One region of the Pseudomonas sp. PA1(2017) genome, then DNA from elsewhere that is predicted to be linked to it. Evidence: predicted binding sites of a transcription regulator. Region 1 holds the regulator's gene; each other region holds the start of a gene.
The links. The regulator LexA, encoded in region 1, represses DNA repair genes until DNA is damaged. The targets are predictions, from matches to a motif close to CTGTNTNNNNANACAG.

Region 1 (4,781 bases):
CAACACGCCGACGCTGACCGATATCCCGTGCCGCGAATGTGGCCGGCCGATGATGATCCGCACCGCGTCCACCGGTGTGTTCCTCGGTTGCTCGGGCTATGCCCTGCCGCCGAAAGAGCGCTGCAAGGCCACCATCAACCTGGTGCCGGGCGACGAGATCGCCGCTGACGACGAGGGCGAGTCGGAATCTCGCGTGCTGCTTGGCAAGCATCGCTGTCCGATCTGCGCCACCGCCATGGACGCCTATCTGCTGGATGAAACCCGCAAACTGCATATTTGCGGCAACAACCCGGATTGCGCCGGCTATGAAATCGAGCAGGGCCAGTTCCGCATCAAGGGCTACGAAGGCCCGAGCCTGGAATGCGACAAGTGCGGCAGTCAGATGCAGCTCAAGACCGGCCGCTTCGGCAAGTTCTTCGGCTGTACCAACAGCGAGTGCAAGAACACCCGCAAGCTGCTGCGCAATGGCGAGCCTGCGCCACCCAAGATGGACGCGGTGAAGATGCCGGAGCTCAAGTGCGAGAAGGTCGACGACACTTACGTGCTGCGCGACGGCGCCTCGGGGCTGTTCCTGGCCGCCAGCCAGTTCCCGAAGAATCGCGAAACCCGCGCGCCGCTGGTGCTGGAACTGATTCCGCACAAGGACGAGATCGATCCGAAGTACCACTTCCTGATCGATGCGCCGGCCAAGGATCCGGAAGGCCGCGCAGCGGTCATCCGCTACAGCCGCAAGACCAAGGAGCAGTACGTGCAGACCGAAGTGGACGGCAAGCCCACTGGTTGGAAGGCGTTCTTCGACGGCGGCAAGTGGAAGGTCGAAGACAAGCGTTGATCCGTGTTCGGTGCGCGCTTGATGGGCGCACCTGAAGGAGTGCAAATGGCTGGCGAACTGTATACCCGCACCAACCAGAAGATCTTTTACGCCGGGCTCTCCCTGGAGTCCTGGCGCAAGGCCGAGGAAGGGCGGGCGATGAATGCCCAGGCGCTGGTACAGGCCGAGCGCGAGGCTACGCTGTTCCACCTGTACGGCGCGTTGCTCGGGCTGTGCCATGAAATCGCCGGTTTCTACCGCTTGCCCAACAGCAGCGCGGCCCGTGCCGAAGTGCTGCTCGATCGTCAGAACCTCGATGGGGCGCCGAGCCCGGAGCTGGCTGAGCTGATCGAGTTGGCCGAGAACCGGCAGACCTGGCTGGGGCAGCTTCTGGCCGCCCATGCCGAGCTGTTCAAACCGCCGCGTCCGCCGCGCGAGCAGAAGAGCGATCCCGGCGCTTCGACGTTGATCGAGGCGGTAAGCGTGGGCGACGAGCCGCCATTGCTCGAGCGCGAAACCCTGGAAAGCTGGCGGCAGGAACTCAAGGCGCTGGCCCAGCGTTTTCGTGTCGGCCTCAGTGAGTGGTAATCACGCCGCTTGCCATTGATTGAACGCCCGTTCGGCAATTGGCGGTTTTTTCGCCAAGCGATCGGGCGGGCTCGCTGTTACACTGGGCGGCCTTTCGTGGAGAACCCGAGTCATGCCTACGTCTTTCCTTGAAATCGTCGAACTGCCCGATGGGCGTATCGCCCTGCGTCGAGCCGACGATGAGGAAGCACTGGTGGTGCTGGACTTCTCGGAAGATGCCAAGGCGTTCCTGCAGGGCCAGCATGTGGAGGTCGCCAAGGCGATGCTCAACGTCGGCGTGCAGATGGCCGGCCGAATGGCGGAAGGTGATTTCGAGCACGAAGAAGACGAGCAGCCGCGCGTTCTTCACTGACAGGCATTCGTCTGCATCCAGTCAGGCGAACGCAACTAAACGAAAGGCCAGCATATTGCTGGCCTTTGTCTTTCTGGATTGATGCTTACCCGCTGCTGAATCTTAGCCCAGGCTGATGTTCAGGCTTTGCGCCTTGCCGATACGGGCGGCAGCTTCCAATTGCTGGCGTGCATGTTGGGGCAGGGGATGCAGCCAGCTGACCACGGTATGGCTACGACCGAGCTTCAGTGCTTCCTGGGCCAGTTGCAGTGCGCTCTGATTGTGGCGTGGTTGCAGCAGCAAAATGCGCTCGCGGTTCAGGCCCGCCTCGCGAAGCCAGCTCTGGGTCAGGCTGGCGGGTGGGGTGATCAGGGTCAGCCAGCGCTCGTCATCTTTCTCACTCAGTTCCCGCAGCATGGGCGCCAGTAGCGTCAGGCAATGCCCCGCGGCACCACGCAGCGACACCTCGCTGAAGGTGGCTTCGTGGCTGGTTGGTTCCTCGACGGCTGCGATGGTCGATGCCAGGAAGGCATCGAACAGGGGCAGCTGGTTACGGCTCAACGACTGGGGAAACTGCATGACGCCTCCAATTAGCGGCGGATGACGCCGACACTCAAACCTTCGATGATCAGGTCCTGCTCTTCCAGATTCACTTCGATCGGGGCGAACTCCGGGTTTTCCGCCAGCAGCCAAACGGTGTTGCCTTCACGCTTGAATCGCTTGACCGTCACTTCGTCATCGATGCGCGCCACTACCACCTGGCCGTTGCGTGCCTCGCTGGTGGTGTGCACCGCCAGCAGGTCACCGTCGATGATGCCGATATCCTTCATGCTCATGCCGCGCACGCGCAGCAGGTAGTCGGCCTTGGGGCGGAAGAAGTCCGGGTTGATCCGGCAGGCCTCCTCTATATGCTGCTGCGCCAGGATGGGTGCGCCGGCGGCGACCCGGCCGATCACCGGCAGGCCATCTTCCTCTTCCTGGTTGGGTTCGAAACCCGGAATACGGATACCGCGGGAAGCGCCTGGGGTCATCTCGATGGCGCCTTTGCGCGCCAGGGCCTTGAGGTGTTCCTCGGCGGCATTCGGCGACTTGAAACCGAGCGCCTGAGCGATCTCCGCGCGGGTCGGCGGGTAGCCGTTGTCTTCCAGGCACTGCTTGATGAAGGCGAGAATTTCGCCTTGGCGGGGCGTCAGCTTGATCATGTGAGGCGCTCTGGCTTTTTATACAGTGACTGGTATTATATACAGTAAGGCGTGCTTGGCAATCGATTGATGAAGGTGCCGCCCATATAAGAACTTGTTCAGAGTGTTGTATGCGCATGAAGAGGCAACTACAAGGCAGAGGCGGACATCGTTGCTTCACCTGTGGGACCGTCCATGCCCGTGATTTTTCGCGGGCATGGCCCGCTCCCACAGCCACGTAGGGTGGATGACGCTCTTTTCATCCACCGTTGCGATCACGAAGCGGTGGACGGGTCGGGCCGCTTAGGTGAAGCGTCGTCTACGCGACCCGGTCCACCCTACAAATGTCCGCCCCACTTAGCCGCCAAAGTCGACGAACCTGGGCTTAAAGATTATGAACAGGTTCTAACAGCCGGGCGGCGGATGACCGGTAGCCTTCGAGACACCGGATAGCGTGGTTGCGTGCGACGCTATCGCCAAATGATGACTGAGCATCCAGAATACGCCTTGCGCGACTTGACAGTGGCACGCGCTGAAACGTATGTTTCAAACACTTGTTTGTCTGGTGGATGTCATGGCGCAATCTGAAACCGTTGAACGCATTCTCGACGCTGCGGAGCAGTTGTTCGCGGAGAAGGGCTTTGCCGAAACGTCGCTGCGCCTGATCACCAGCAAGGCCGGGGTGAACCTGGCGGCCGTCAATTATCACTTCGGCTCCAAGAAGGCCCTGATCCAGGCGGTGTTCTCACGCTTTCTCGGGCCATTCTGCACCAGCCTGGAGCGTGAACTGGACAAGCGCCAGAGCAAGCCAGGGGTCACCTTCAGCCTAGAGGAGCTGCTCGAACTCCTGGTCGAGCAGGCCCTGGCGGTCAAGCCGCGCAGTGGCAACGATCTGTCGATCTTCATGCGCCTTTTGGGCCTGGCATTCAGCCAGAGCCAGGGCCACCTGCGTAAATACCTCGAAGAGGTCTACGGCAAGGTGTTCCGCCGCTACATGTTCCTGGTGCATGAAGCTGCTCCCGGTATTCCTCCCCTCGAGCTGTTCTGGCGCGTGCACTTCATGCTCGGTGCGGCGGCGTTCAGCATGTCCGGCATCAAGGCGTTGCGCGCCATGGCCGAAAGCGACTTTGGCGTGGACACCTCCATCGAGCAGGTGATGCGCCTGATGGTGCCTTTCCTGGCGGCCGGCATGCGTTCGGAGAGCGGCGTGACCGATCCGCGCCTTGCCGCTGCCCAGCTCATTCCTCGCCACAAAAGCCCGCCCATCATCAAGCCATGAGTCGGGGGCACTGCTTGCCCGTGGCTCCTGGCTGCCCCTAAGCTAGCGTCCTTCGAGATAACCGCCCACGGCCCGGAACTCTGGCCGGCACCAATGTCCCATGGGCGTGAAGCTTCTATTCAAGGAATACGCGTTGTGACGACTCCCCTGTATGGCTCCCTGATGGTGGACATCGCCGGTACCTGGCTGACCGCCGAAGACCGCCAGTTGCTGCGCCAGCCCGAAGTGGGCGGCCTGATCATCTTTGCCCGCAATATCGAGAGCCCGCGCCAGGTGCGTGAGCTGTGCGAGTCCATCCGTGCGATTCGTCCCGATCTGCTGCTGGCGGTGGATCAGGAAGGCGGTCGCGTGCAGCGTCTGCGTCAGGGCTTCGTGACGCTGCCGGCCATGCGGGCGATCGCCGGTTGCGCCGACGCCGAGCAACTGGCGCGCCAGTGCGGCTGGTTGATGGCCACCGAAGTGTTGGCGGTGGGGCTCGATCTGAGCTTTGCCCCGGTACTGGATCTGGACCACGCGCGCAGCGCGGTGGTCGGCCATCGCGCCTTCGAGGGCGACCCCGAGCGCGCTACCCAGCTGGCCGGGGCCTTTATC
Region 2 (4,781 bases), on a different contig from region 1:
GGGCTGACTTGTCCTTTGTCTGGCATGACCTCCCCGGTCATAAGCCACCAGCGGTATTGTGGATACAGCTTCCCTAGAAGCTCCACTTCTTCAGCACCAATGCGCGCTCTCCCCCGCTTGATGCTTTGCCAGCGCACATAGTCCTTGCTGTTCACCTCTGCCAGCTCTTTGAGACTGGTTGCGTTCAGCAATTGATGCGCTCTATCGGCCATGCCTTGAGCCATTAACAAATACCATTTATGGAATATTGCCATAATGCACCTCTATGGATATTATCCATATGGACTATATCCATGAGGCAAGTTCACTGCCTCGAATATTGACACGAATAGGCACGGAACGACATGGGACTGGAACAGCTGGACGCCAACAAGCTGATAGGCCCGCAACAGGACGTTGAAACCATCGAAACCTGGGCGGATCGCAACGGAATCACCTACGCCACGGCTCGCTCCTGGGCCATGCGCGGCGTGCTGCCCACCGTGAGGCTTGGCAAACGCCGCATGGTCAACAGCGCCATGCTCCGGCAGTGGTTGCTCGAGCAAAAGTGGACAGCATGAAGATTCGCTACCCCATGGAGGCTTGCATGGCCACCAATGCCGACTCCGATACCACATTCGCCAAGCCCACCGAACATCCTGTACCAGAGCGCCAGAGAGGCTGACTCATGATCCGTTATCTGTTCATCGCCGCTCTAGCCTTCGCAGGTGGCTATGCATGTGGCGCTGCTGATGGTTTCACCTATGCCATGCGCGTTTTACCGCTGTCGGATCAGCTCTCTACGCATTGAGGTACCTGGCATGATTAATAAGAGGCCCTTATTCATGCTGAAACTGGAGGCTGAACTGCGTGATGGACTCATGGCTGACGCCCACAGGCCAACCTTCTGGCCGCTCAGGTAATGCACGACTCAATTCACCAGCAGCGAGCCAGAGCATATGCTGAGTTCGTTCAGCACAAGGTGGCTGCGGCTCGTGCATCGATCGAGGCAGGCCGTGGCAGATCCAACGAAAACGTTGAGGCTGTATTCGCTGCACGCCGAGCAGGGGCAGATAAAAGGCATTTAGCCGCCCAAAACTGAGCAGGATACTCTGCAGGACGCTTACTGCTTCGGGCCAATCGCGGCCTTTGAAAGATGCTTTAGCGGAGGGTCGTAGCTATTGCTTCTTAGCCTTCTTGTACCCTTCCGCCATTGCTTTCTTCATTGCATCCTCCATCGCGCCACTGCAAAGCATCAGACCAAGCCCCTCCGATACACACCGATAGCGCTTTTCGCTTTCCCCTGAGCTAGAGAGACAGTCCTGCATATTCATCATGGCGCCGCCAGTCGCGAGGTCCTTCTGCACTTTAGCGTTATCAGCTGCAGATAACTGTCCAGACTTCATCAAGGCTGTAGACAGCGTTTTGAGATCTTCTAGATCCTCGTGCCCCCAACGTATAGCGCTGGTACACATCTGCCGTTTCGAAGGCTTGGTTTCTTTCGATGAGGAGTTGGGTGTTGCGTAGGGGGTTTGAGGCGCGACAGCCGTACCGTCTCCGATATACCCGTGATTGATTTTCACAGGCTCGACGGGTTGGGCAACGGGTGGTTGGCTACTGAAGTGTTTCTGCCCCTTCTCGTCTACCCAGGTATAGACCTGCGCATGGGCCAAGGTGACGAAAAGCATGAGTGACAACGGAAGCATCCTGCGACCGGGCATTTTTCAGTTCCTTTGAGGTGCGATCTTGCACCCTGCCAATCTAATACTCGGCAGTTTGCCTGCCAACAGGTTTGCGCACCGCAGCTGCCGATTGCTTCACAGATCGCTATCAACCGGTCGCAGGTTTCGACACTTTGCATGCCGCAGATAGCAAAAGCCCCCGAAACTCTATGAATTTCAGGGGCTTAGGCTTGAGATATGGCGGGAAGATAGGGATTTGAACCCTAGGTACCATCGCTGATACAACGGATTTCGAATCCGTCCCGTTCGGCCACTCCGGCATCTTCCCAGGCGGCGCGCATGATATCAGCAGAATTCGCTTTGGCGAAGCCCATCGCGTAATTTTTTTCGCGTGCTATCAAATGCTTGGCTCATTTGTCGGTAACGGCTGCATGGCAACTGGCTGGTTGGCGTGCCCGATGCCGCGCGCCAGAGCCCGTCGTATCGGGGCTGTGGCCCGGAGTCTATCGGCATCGGGAAGCGCTGGCCGAGCCTGCTGCCATCCGCTCAGCGGATAGTGCCTTGCTGGCCAGGCAGAATACTGTACATTTGAACAGTATTTTCTTGCTATCCATCCGCCATGTCTTCCGTCGTCGCTATCGATCATCTGCTCAACGAACGCCGTATCTGGCGTGGCCAGGGCATTGTCGCGCCCAGCGGCCACCAGCCCACGGGCAACGCGGCGCTGGATGCTTCGTTGCCAGGCGGTGGCTGGCCGGAAGCAGCGTTGAGCGAGCTGCTCGTCGAGGCGCCAGGTATCGGTGAGCTGCGCGTGGTGCTGGCGACATTGGCGCGTTTGAGCGCTGCCGGGGAGCGGGTGGTGTTGGTCGCGCCGCCCTACGTGCCCTACCCCGGCGCCTGGTCGGCAGCGGGGGTGGAGATGAAGCAGTTGGCGCTGATCCAGGCGAGCGCGCGGGATGCCTTATGGGCGGCCGAGCAGTGCCTGCGTTCGGGCAGTTGCGGGGCGGTGGTGCTGTGGCCGCAACGGGCCAATGACCGTGCCCTGCGCCGCCTGCAGATTGCCGCCGAAACCGGGCAGACCCTGGCCTTCGCCTACCGCCCGCTGCATGAGGCGCGCAACCCTTCGCCGGCGGCCTTGCGCCTGACCATCCAGGCGCAGCCCGCCCAGGTGCGGGTGCTCAAGTGCCGAGGTGGGCAACCACCGTCGCGCGCGTTTGATTTGAGCGGCTGGGGCTTTTGATATGCGCTGGGCGTGCATCCTGCTGCCGCAACTGGCCATGGACGGCGTGTTGCGTGGCCGTGAAGAGGCCGAAGCGCCGCTGGTGTTGCTGAGCGGCGCACCCCAGCGGCGCATGTTGCAGGCGGTCAACCCGGCCGCGCGGGCGCTCGGCCTGCGCCCGGGGCTGACGCTGACGGCGGCGCAATCCTTGAACTGCGCATTCGCCAGCGCCGAGTACGACCCCGCCGATATAGAGCGCTGGCGCAGCTTCCTGGCGGCCTGGGCCTACGGTTTCAGCTCCCAGGTGAGCCTGCACTATCCGCGCTGCCTGTTGCTCGAGGTGCAATCGAGCCTGTCGCTGTTCGGGCCCTGGCCACGTTTCGAGGCGCGCCTGCGTGAGGAGCTGACGGCGCTGGGCTTTCGCCATCGCATTACCCTGGCACATCACCCTGCCGCAGCGCGCATGCTCGCCAACCTGCACGATGGCCTGGCGATCACCGACGAGCAGGCGTTGCGCGAGCGGCTGGCGGCCATGCCGCTGGATCGCATCGGCCTGCCGGAAGAACTGGCCACGACGCTAGCGCGCATGGGCCTGCGCCAGGTGCGCCAGTTACAGGCGCTACCCCGCGACAGCCTGGCGCGGCGCTTCGCGCCTGAGCTGCTGGCCGGCCTGGATACCCTGATGGGCCTGCGCCCGCTGGCGCTGGATTACTACCGCCCGCCGGATGTGTTCGACAGCCGGCTGGAGCTGCACTTCGAGGTGGAATCGACTCAAGCCCTGCTGTTTCCGCTACGGCGCCTGACCGCGGACCTGGCCACCTACCTGGCAGGACGGGACTGCGGCGTGCAGCGTTTCGTGCTGCACCTGGAGCACCGCGACGGTGACGACAGCCTGCTACCCGTCGGCCTGCTCAGTGCCGAGCGAGAAGCGGGCATGCTGCTGGAATTCACTCGCGGCCGCCTGGAACAGCTGCAATTGCCGTCACCGGTGCTGGCGCTGCGCCTGGTGGCCCGCGACCTGCCGACCTTCGTGCCGCAGCACCAGGCGTTGTTCGAGGACCGACCGCAGCAAACCTTAGGCTGGGAGCAACTGCGTGAACGCCTGCGCGCACGCCTGGGCGACGACGCCGTACAAGGCCTGGCCGCCCATGCCGACCATCGCCCGGAAAAGGCCTGGCGCACGGATACCAGCCGCATTGCGTTGCCCAGCACGAGCGCTGCCCGGCCCAGTTGGCTGCTGCCGGAGCCCCAGGTGTTGCGTGAGCCACTGCATATTCTCAGCGGCCCGGAGCGCATCGAGTCCGGCTGGTGGGATGGCGAGGACGTGCGCCGCGATTACTACCTGATCGAAACGCGCAGTGGCCAGCGCGGCTGGGCGTTTCGCAGTGTCGGTGAAGACGGCCCGCTGCAGTTGCACGGCTGGTTCGCATGAGCCTGCCCGACTACGCCGAGCTGCACTGCCTGTCGAACTTCAGTTTCCAGCGCGGGGCCTCCAGCGCCGCCGAACTGTTCGAGCGCGCCAAGCTGCTCGGCTATCGCGCCCTGGCGATCACCGACGAGTGCACCCTGGCCGGCATCGTGCGTGCCTGGCAGGCCGCCAAGGAGCACGAGGTGAAGCTGATCGTCGGCAGCGAGCTGCGCCTACCGAGCGGTGCCCGACTGATCGTGCTGGTCGAGAACCTCGCCGGTTACCAGCGCCTGTGCGCGCTGATCACCCGTGCCAGAAGGCGTGCGGAAAAAGGCCGCTACATCCTGCTCGACGAAGACCTGCCCGAAGCACCGGATGGCCTGCTGGCCATCTGGCTGCCCACCGCGAACGACGACGCCAGGGCCGGCGCCTGGTTGCACGAGCGCTTTGCCGAGCGCCTGTGGCTGGGCGTGGAGCTGCACCGTGGCGCCAG
Region 3 (4,781 bases), on a different contig from region 1:
AGTGGTGGCTTCGGACAGTGCGTTCATCTTCGCTTCGATGGCCGCCTTGTCGTCGCCCTTCACGGCAACTTCCAGCTCGCCCAGAGCGGTTTCGATGGCCGCTTTCTCTTCCGCAGTGGCCTTGTCGCCGGCTTCGGTGAGCATCTTGCGGGTCGCGTGCACCAGTTGGTCACCCTGGTTGCGTGCGCCAGCCAGCTCTTCGAACTTGCGGTCTTCCTCGGCATTGGCCTCGGCGTCGCGCACCATACGCTCGATCTCGTCATCGGACAGACCGGAGTTGGCCTTGATCACGATCGACTGAGTCTTGCCGGTGGCCTTGTCTTTCGCGCCAACGTGCAGGATGCCGTTGGCGTCGATGTCGAAGGTCACTTCGATCTGCGGCACGCCACGGGGAGCCGGCGGAATCTCGGCCAGGTCGAACTTGCCCAGGGACTTGTTCTGGCCGGCCTGCTTGCGCTCGCCCTGCAGCACGTGAATGGTCACGGCGCTCTGGTTGTCGTCAGCCGTGGAGAACACCTGCGACTTCTTGGTCGGAATGGTGGTGTTCTTCTCGATCAGCGGCGTCATCACGCCACCCATGGTTTCGATACCCAGGGTCAACGGGGACACGTCGAGCAGCAGCACGTCCTTCACGTCACCAGCCAGTACCGCGCCCTGAATGGCAGCACCCATGGCCACGGCTTCGTCCGGGTTGACGTCCTTGCGGGCGTCCTTGCCGAAGAAGTCGGCAACGGTCTTCTGCACCAGCGGCATGCGGGTCTGGCCACCGACCAGAATCACGTCGTTGATGGAGCCGACGTCGATACCGGCGTCCTTCAGCGCGATGCGGCAAGGCTCGATGGTGCGCTGCACCAGGTCCTCGACCAGCGACTCCAGCTTGGAGCGGGAGATCTTCACGTTCAGGTGCTTCGGCCCGGTCGCGTCTGCAGTGATGTACGGCAGGTTGACGTCGGTCTGCTGGCTCGAGGACAGCTCGATCTTGGCCTTCTCTGCAGCTTCCTTCAGGCGCTGCATGGCCAGCGGGTCGCCCTTGAGGTTCATGCCGGTTTCTTTCTTGAATTCGTCGACGAGGTAGTCGATCAGACGAATGTCGAAGTCCTCACCACCAAGGAAGGTGTCGCCATTGGTGGCCAACACTTCGAACTGGTGCTCGCCGTCGACTTCGGCGATCTCGATCACCGACACGTCGAAGGTACCGCCACCCAGGTCATAGACGATCACGGTGTGGTCGCCCTTGGCCTTGTCCATGCCGTAGGCCAGCGCAGCCGCGGTCGGCTCGTTGATGATGCGCTTGACGTCCAGGCCGGCGATGCGACCAGCGTCCTTGGTAGCCTGGCGCTGGCTGTCGTTGAAGTAGGCCGGAACGGTGATCACCGCTTCGGTGACGGACTCGCCGAGGTAGTCTTCGGCGGTCTTCTTCATCTTCTTGAGGATTTCAGCCGAGATTTGCGGCGGCGCCATCTTCTGGCCGTTCACTTCGACCCATGCGTCGCCGTTGTCGGCCTTGGAGATCTTGTACGGCACCATCTGAATGTCTTTCTGCACGACTTCTTCGTCGAAACGACGGCCGATCAGACGCTTCACCGCGTACAGGGTGTTGTGCGGGTTGGTCACTGCCTGGCGCTTGGCGGACTGGCCGACCAGAATTTCGCCATCGTTGGCATACGCGATGATCGACGGCGTGGTGCGCGTGCCTTCGGCGTTCTCGATGACCTTGACGTTACCGTTTTCAAGAATGGAGACGCAGGAGTTGGTGGTCCCCAGGTCGATACCGATGATTTTGCCCATTTCACTCTCCTGAAACTTTGATATATCCGCAGCGTTGTCGTGACCGCTGCGGTAGCACTAATACGCTTGACTTACTAAATGGGGCTGAGCCCGCCGATTTCAAGCCTGCTCATCGATCGATGGCGGCGCTTCGGCCGGTGCCTTGCTGACCACGACCATGGCCGGGCGCAACAGACGACCATTGAGCATGTAGCCCTTCTGGAACACCTTGAGCACACTGTTAGGCTCGACGTTGGTGCTCTCCTGCATGGCCATCGCCTGGTGGTGCTCCGGATTGAACGGCGCACCGTGTGGGTCGATGGCTTCCAGCTGGTGACGCTTGAGGGTGTCGAGCAGCAGCTTGAGCGTTAGCTCCATACCCTCGCGTACCGCCTTGATCGAATCGTCATCGGCACTCGACAGCTCGAGACCACGCTCGAGGCTGTCGACCACTGGCAACAGGTCATTGGCAAATTTCTCGAGGGCGAATTTATGCGCCTTCTCGACATCCTGCTCAGCGCGACGGCGCACGTTCTGCAGATCGGCAGCCATGCGCAGCGACTGATCCTGCGCAGCCGCCAGTTGCTCTTCCAGCGTTTGCACGCGAGCAGCCAGGTCTTCGCTAGGCGCTGCGTCGTTCGCTTGCGCTTCGGAAGTCTGCGGATCCAGGTTCTGTTCGTCAGCCATGCATTTCTCCTCTGAATGATTCGACGAGCCTCAACTCGCGCGTCTGCCGCCTATATAAGGATGATTTGTAGGGTTTCAAGGGCCATGACCACTTTCCGGCAGCCGGTCGTCAGCGTATTGCCACCCCGAGGCGAACCACTGTATAAATAACCAGACAAATCCTGAGAGGCCTCGCCATGCTGGTGCACCTGTCCGTTCATAATTACGCCATCGTCGAACACCTGGATCTGGAACTGGATCGAGGCATGAGCGTCATCAGCGGCGAAACGGGCGCCGGCAAGTCGATCATGCTCGACGCCCTCGGCCTGACCCTCGGCGATCGCGCCGACAGCGGCGTGGTACGGCCCGGCGCCGACAAGGCCGACATCCTGGCCAGCTTCGATCTGGTCGACATTCCCGAAGCCCACGCCTGGCTCGCCGAGCGCGACCTGAACAATGACGGCCCGTGCATCCTGCGCCGGGTGATCACCGCCGAAGGCCGCTCGCGCGGCTACATCAACGGTACGCCCTGCCCGCTCGGCGACCTCAAGGCGCTGGGTGAACTGCTGATCGATATCCACAGCCAGCACGAGCACCAGTCACTACTCAAGACCGACACCCACCGGCGCCTGCTCGACGAATACGCAGGCGTACAGGAGCTGGCACGCCAGGTACAACTGGCCGCGCAACGCTGGAAACAGACCCGCAGCGAGCTCGAGCGCGTGACCTCCCAGGGCGACGAGCAACGCGCCCGCCATCAGTTGCTCAGCTACCAGCTCGAAGAACTGGACAATCTCGGCCTGGGTGACCATGAGCTGGAGCAACTGGAGCAGGATCACAAGGCCCTGACCAACGCCGAAAGCCTGCTCGGCGCCTGCCGCCAGGTCATCGACCAATGCAGCGAGAGCGATGCCGGCAACGTGCTGTCGGTACTTACCGCCAGCCTCAACCGCCTCGGCAGCCTGCAAGGCCAACCAGGCGCGCTGAACGAAGCCACCAACCTGCTGGCCAGCGCGCAGATCCAGATCGAAGAGGCCGTGGGCGAGCTCAACCGCTTTCTCGACCACTTCGACGCCGACCCCGAGCGCCAGCAGCAACTCGAAGAGCGCCTGGACACCATCTACACCCTGGCTCGCAAACACCGCATCCACCCCAGCGAACTGCCCGCGATGCAGCAGCAGCTGTTCGATGAACTGGAAGGCCTGAACGCCGATGACCAGGCCGCCGAACGCCTGGGCGAGGAGCTTGCTGCCTACGGTCGTCATTACCAGGAAAAGGCCGCCGAACTCAGTGCCAAGCGGCAGAGAGCCGCCGGCAAGCTGGGCAAGGCCGTGGAAAAGGAAATGCAGACCCTGGGCATGCCGGGCGGGCGCTTCAGCATCCAGCTGCAACCCATCGATGGCAACGAGCCAAATGCAAACGGCCTGGAACAGGTCGAGTTTCTGGTCAGCGCCAACCCCGGGCAGCCGATCAAGGCTCTGGCCAAGGTCGCCTCGGGCGGCGAGCTGTCGCGCATCAGCCTGGCCATTCAGGTCATCACCGCACAAACCTCGCGCGTGCCGACGCTGGTGTTCGACGAGGTGGATGTGGGCATCGGCGGCCCGACCGCCGAGGTAGTCGGGCAATTGCTACGCCGGTTGGGCGAACGGGGTCAGGTACTGACCGTAACCCACCTGCCGCAAGTCGCCGCACAAGGCCACCAGCACCTGTTCGTGCATAAGGTACGCGGCAGCAATGCCACCCGCACGGCGGTTAGCAAACTGGGTGAAACCCAGCGCATTGAGGAAGTCGCACGCATGCTGGGCGGCATCGACCTTACTGACGAATCTCTGGCTCACGCCCGCAAGCTGGTCAGCAACGCCCAGAGCTGATCGGCGGCAAAAAGCTTTTCCGACAGACATGAAAAAGGCGACCTGAGTCGCCTTTTTCGTCAACCGATATGCTTACTTGACAGTGCGACGTACGTAGAGCACCAGATTGTGATCCACCAGCTCGAAACCGTGCTCACGAACGATCTCCTTCTGGCGTTTCTCGATCTCGGCATCGAAGAATTCGATCACGTCGCCAGTATCCACGCACACCATATGGTCGTGGTGGCCGCCATCGGCCAGTTCGAACACGGCATGGCCGCCATCGAAGTTGTGGCGCACCACCAGGCCAGCGGCCTCGAACTGGGTCAGAACCCGGTAGACGGTTGCCAGACCGACATCTTCGCCCGCATCCATCAGCGACTTGTAGACATCTTCTGCACTCATGTGACGCTGCTCGGCAGAGTCCAGCATCTGCAGGATTTTGACCCGTGGCAGGGTCACTTTCAGGCCAGCTTTGCGCAGTTCGCTATTTTCAAC

Region 2: a site for LexA is predicted at 2,242-2,257, ahead of imuA (translesion DNA synthesis-associated protein ImuA). Genes of this name have one in related genera too.
Region 3: a site for LexA is predicted at 2,593-2,608, ahead of recN (DNA repair protein RecN). Genes of this name have one in related genera too.

Annotation. Positions count from the first base shown of each region.
Region 1 covers NZ_MSXU01000003.1:132,883-137,663, reverse strand. Annotated here, with positions in the region: gene topA (type I DNA topoisomerase) at 1-832, shown strand, start outside; gene BVH01_RS05770 (DUF6586 family protein) at 878-1,399, shown strand; gene BVH01_RS05765 (hypothetical protein) at 1,512-1,751, shown strand; gene sulA (SOS-induced cell division inhibitor SulA) at 1,854-2,309, opposite strand; gene lexA (transcriptional repressor LexA) at 2,321-2,932, opposite strand; gene BVH01_RS05750 (TetR/AcrR family transcriptional regulator) at 3,486-4,190, shown strand; gene nagZ (beta-N-acetylhexosaminidase) at 4,338-4,781, shown strand, end outside.
Region 2 covers NZ_MSXU01000010.1:184,073-188,853, forward strand. Annotated here, with positions in the region: gene BVH01_RS15275 (DNA-binding protein) at 1-254, opposite strand, end outside; gene BVH01_RS15280 (DNA-binding protein) at 345-560, shown strand; gene BVH01_RS25000 (hypothetical protein) at 668-790, shown strand; gene BVH01_RS15290 (DUF4124 domain-containing protein) at 1,158-1,700, opposite strand; tRNA gene BVH01_RS15295 (tRNA-Ser) at 1,900-1,989, opposite strand; gene imuA (translesion DNA synthesis-associated protein ImuA) at 2,281-2,901, shown strand; gene BVH01_RS15305 (DNA polymerase Y family protein) at 2,903-4,312, shown strand; gene BVH01_RS15310 (error-prone DNA polymerase) at 4,309-4,781, shown strand, end outside.
Region 3 covers NZ_MSXU01000009.1:1,664,575-1,669,355, forward strand. Annotated here, with positions in the region: gene dnaK (molecular chaperone DnaK) at 1-1,788, opposite strand, end outside; partial or broken gene grpE (nucleotide exchange factor GrpE) at 1,888-2,457, opposite strand; gene recN (DNA repair protein RecN) at 2,631-4,304, shown strand; gene fur (ferric iron uptake transcriptional regulator) at 4,377-4,781, opposite strand, start outside.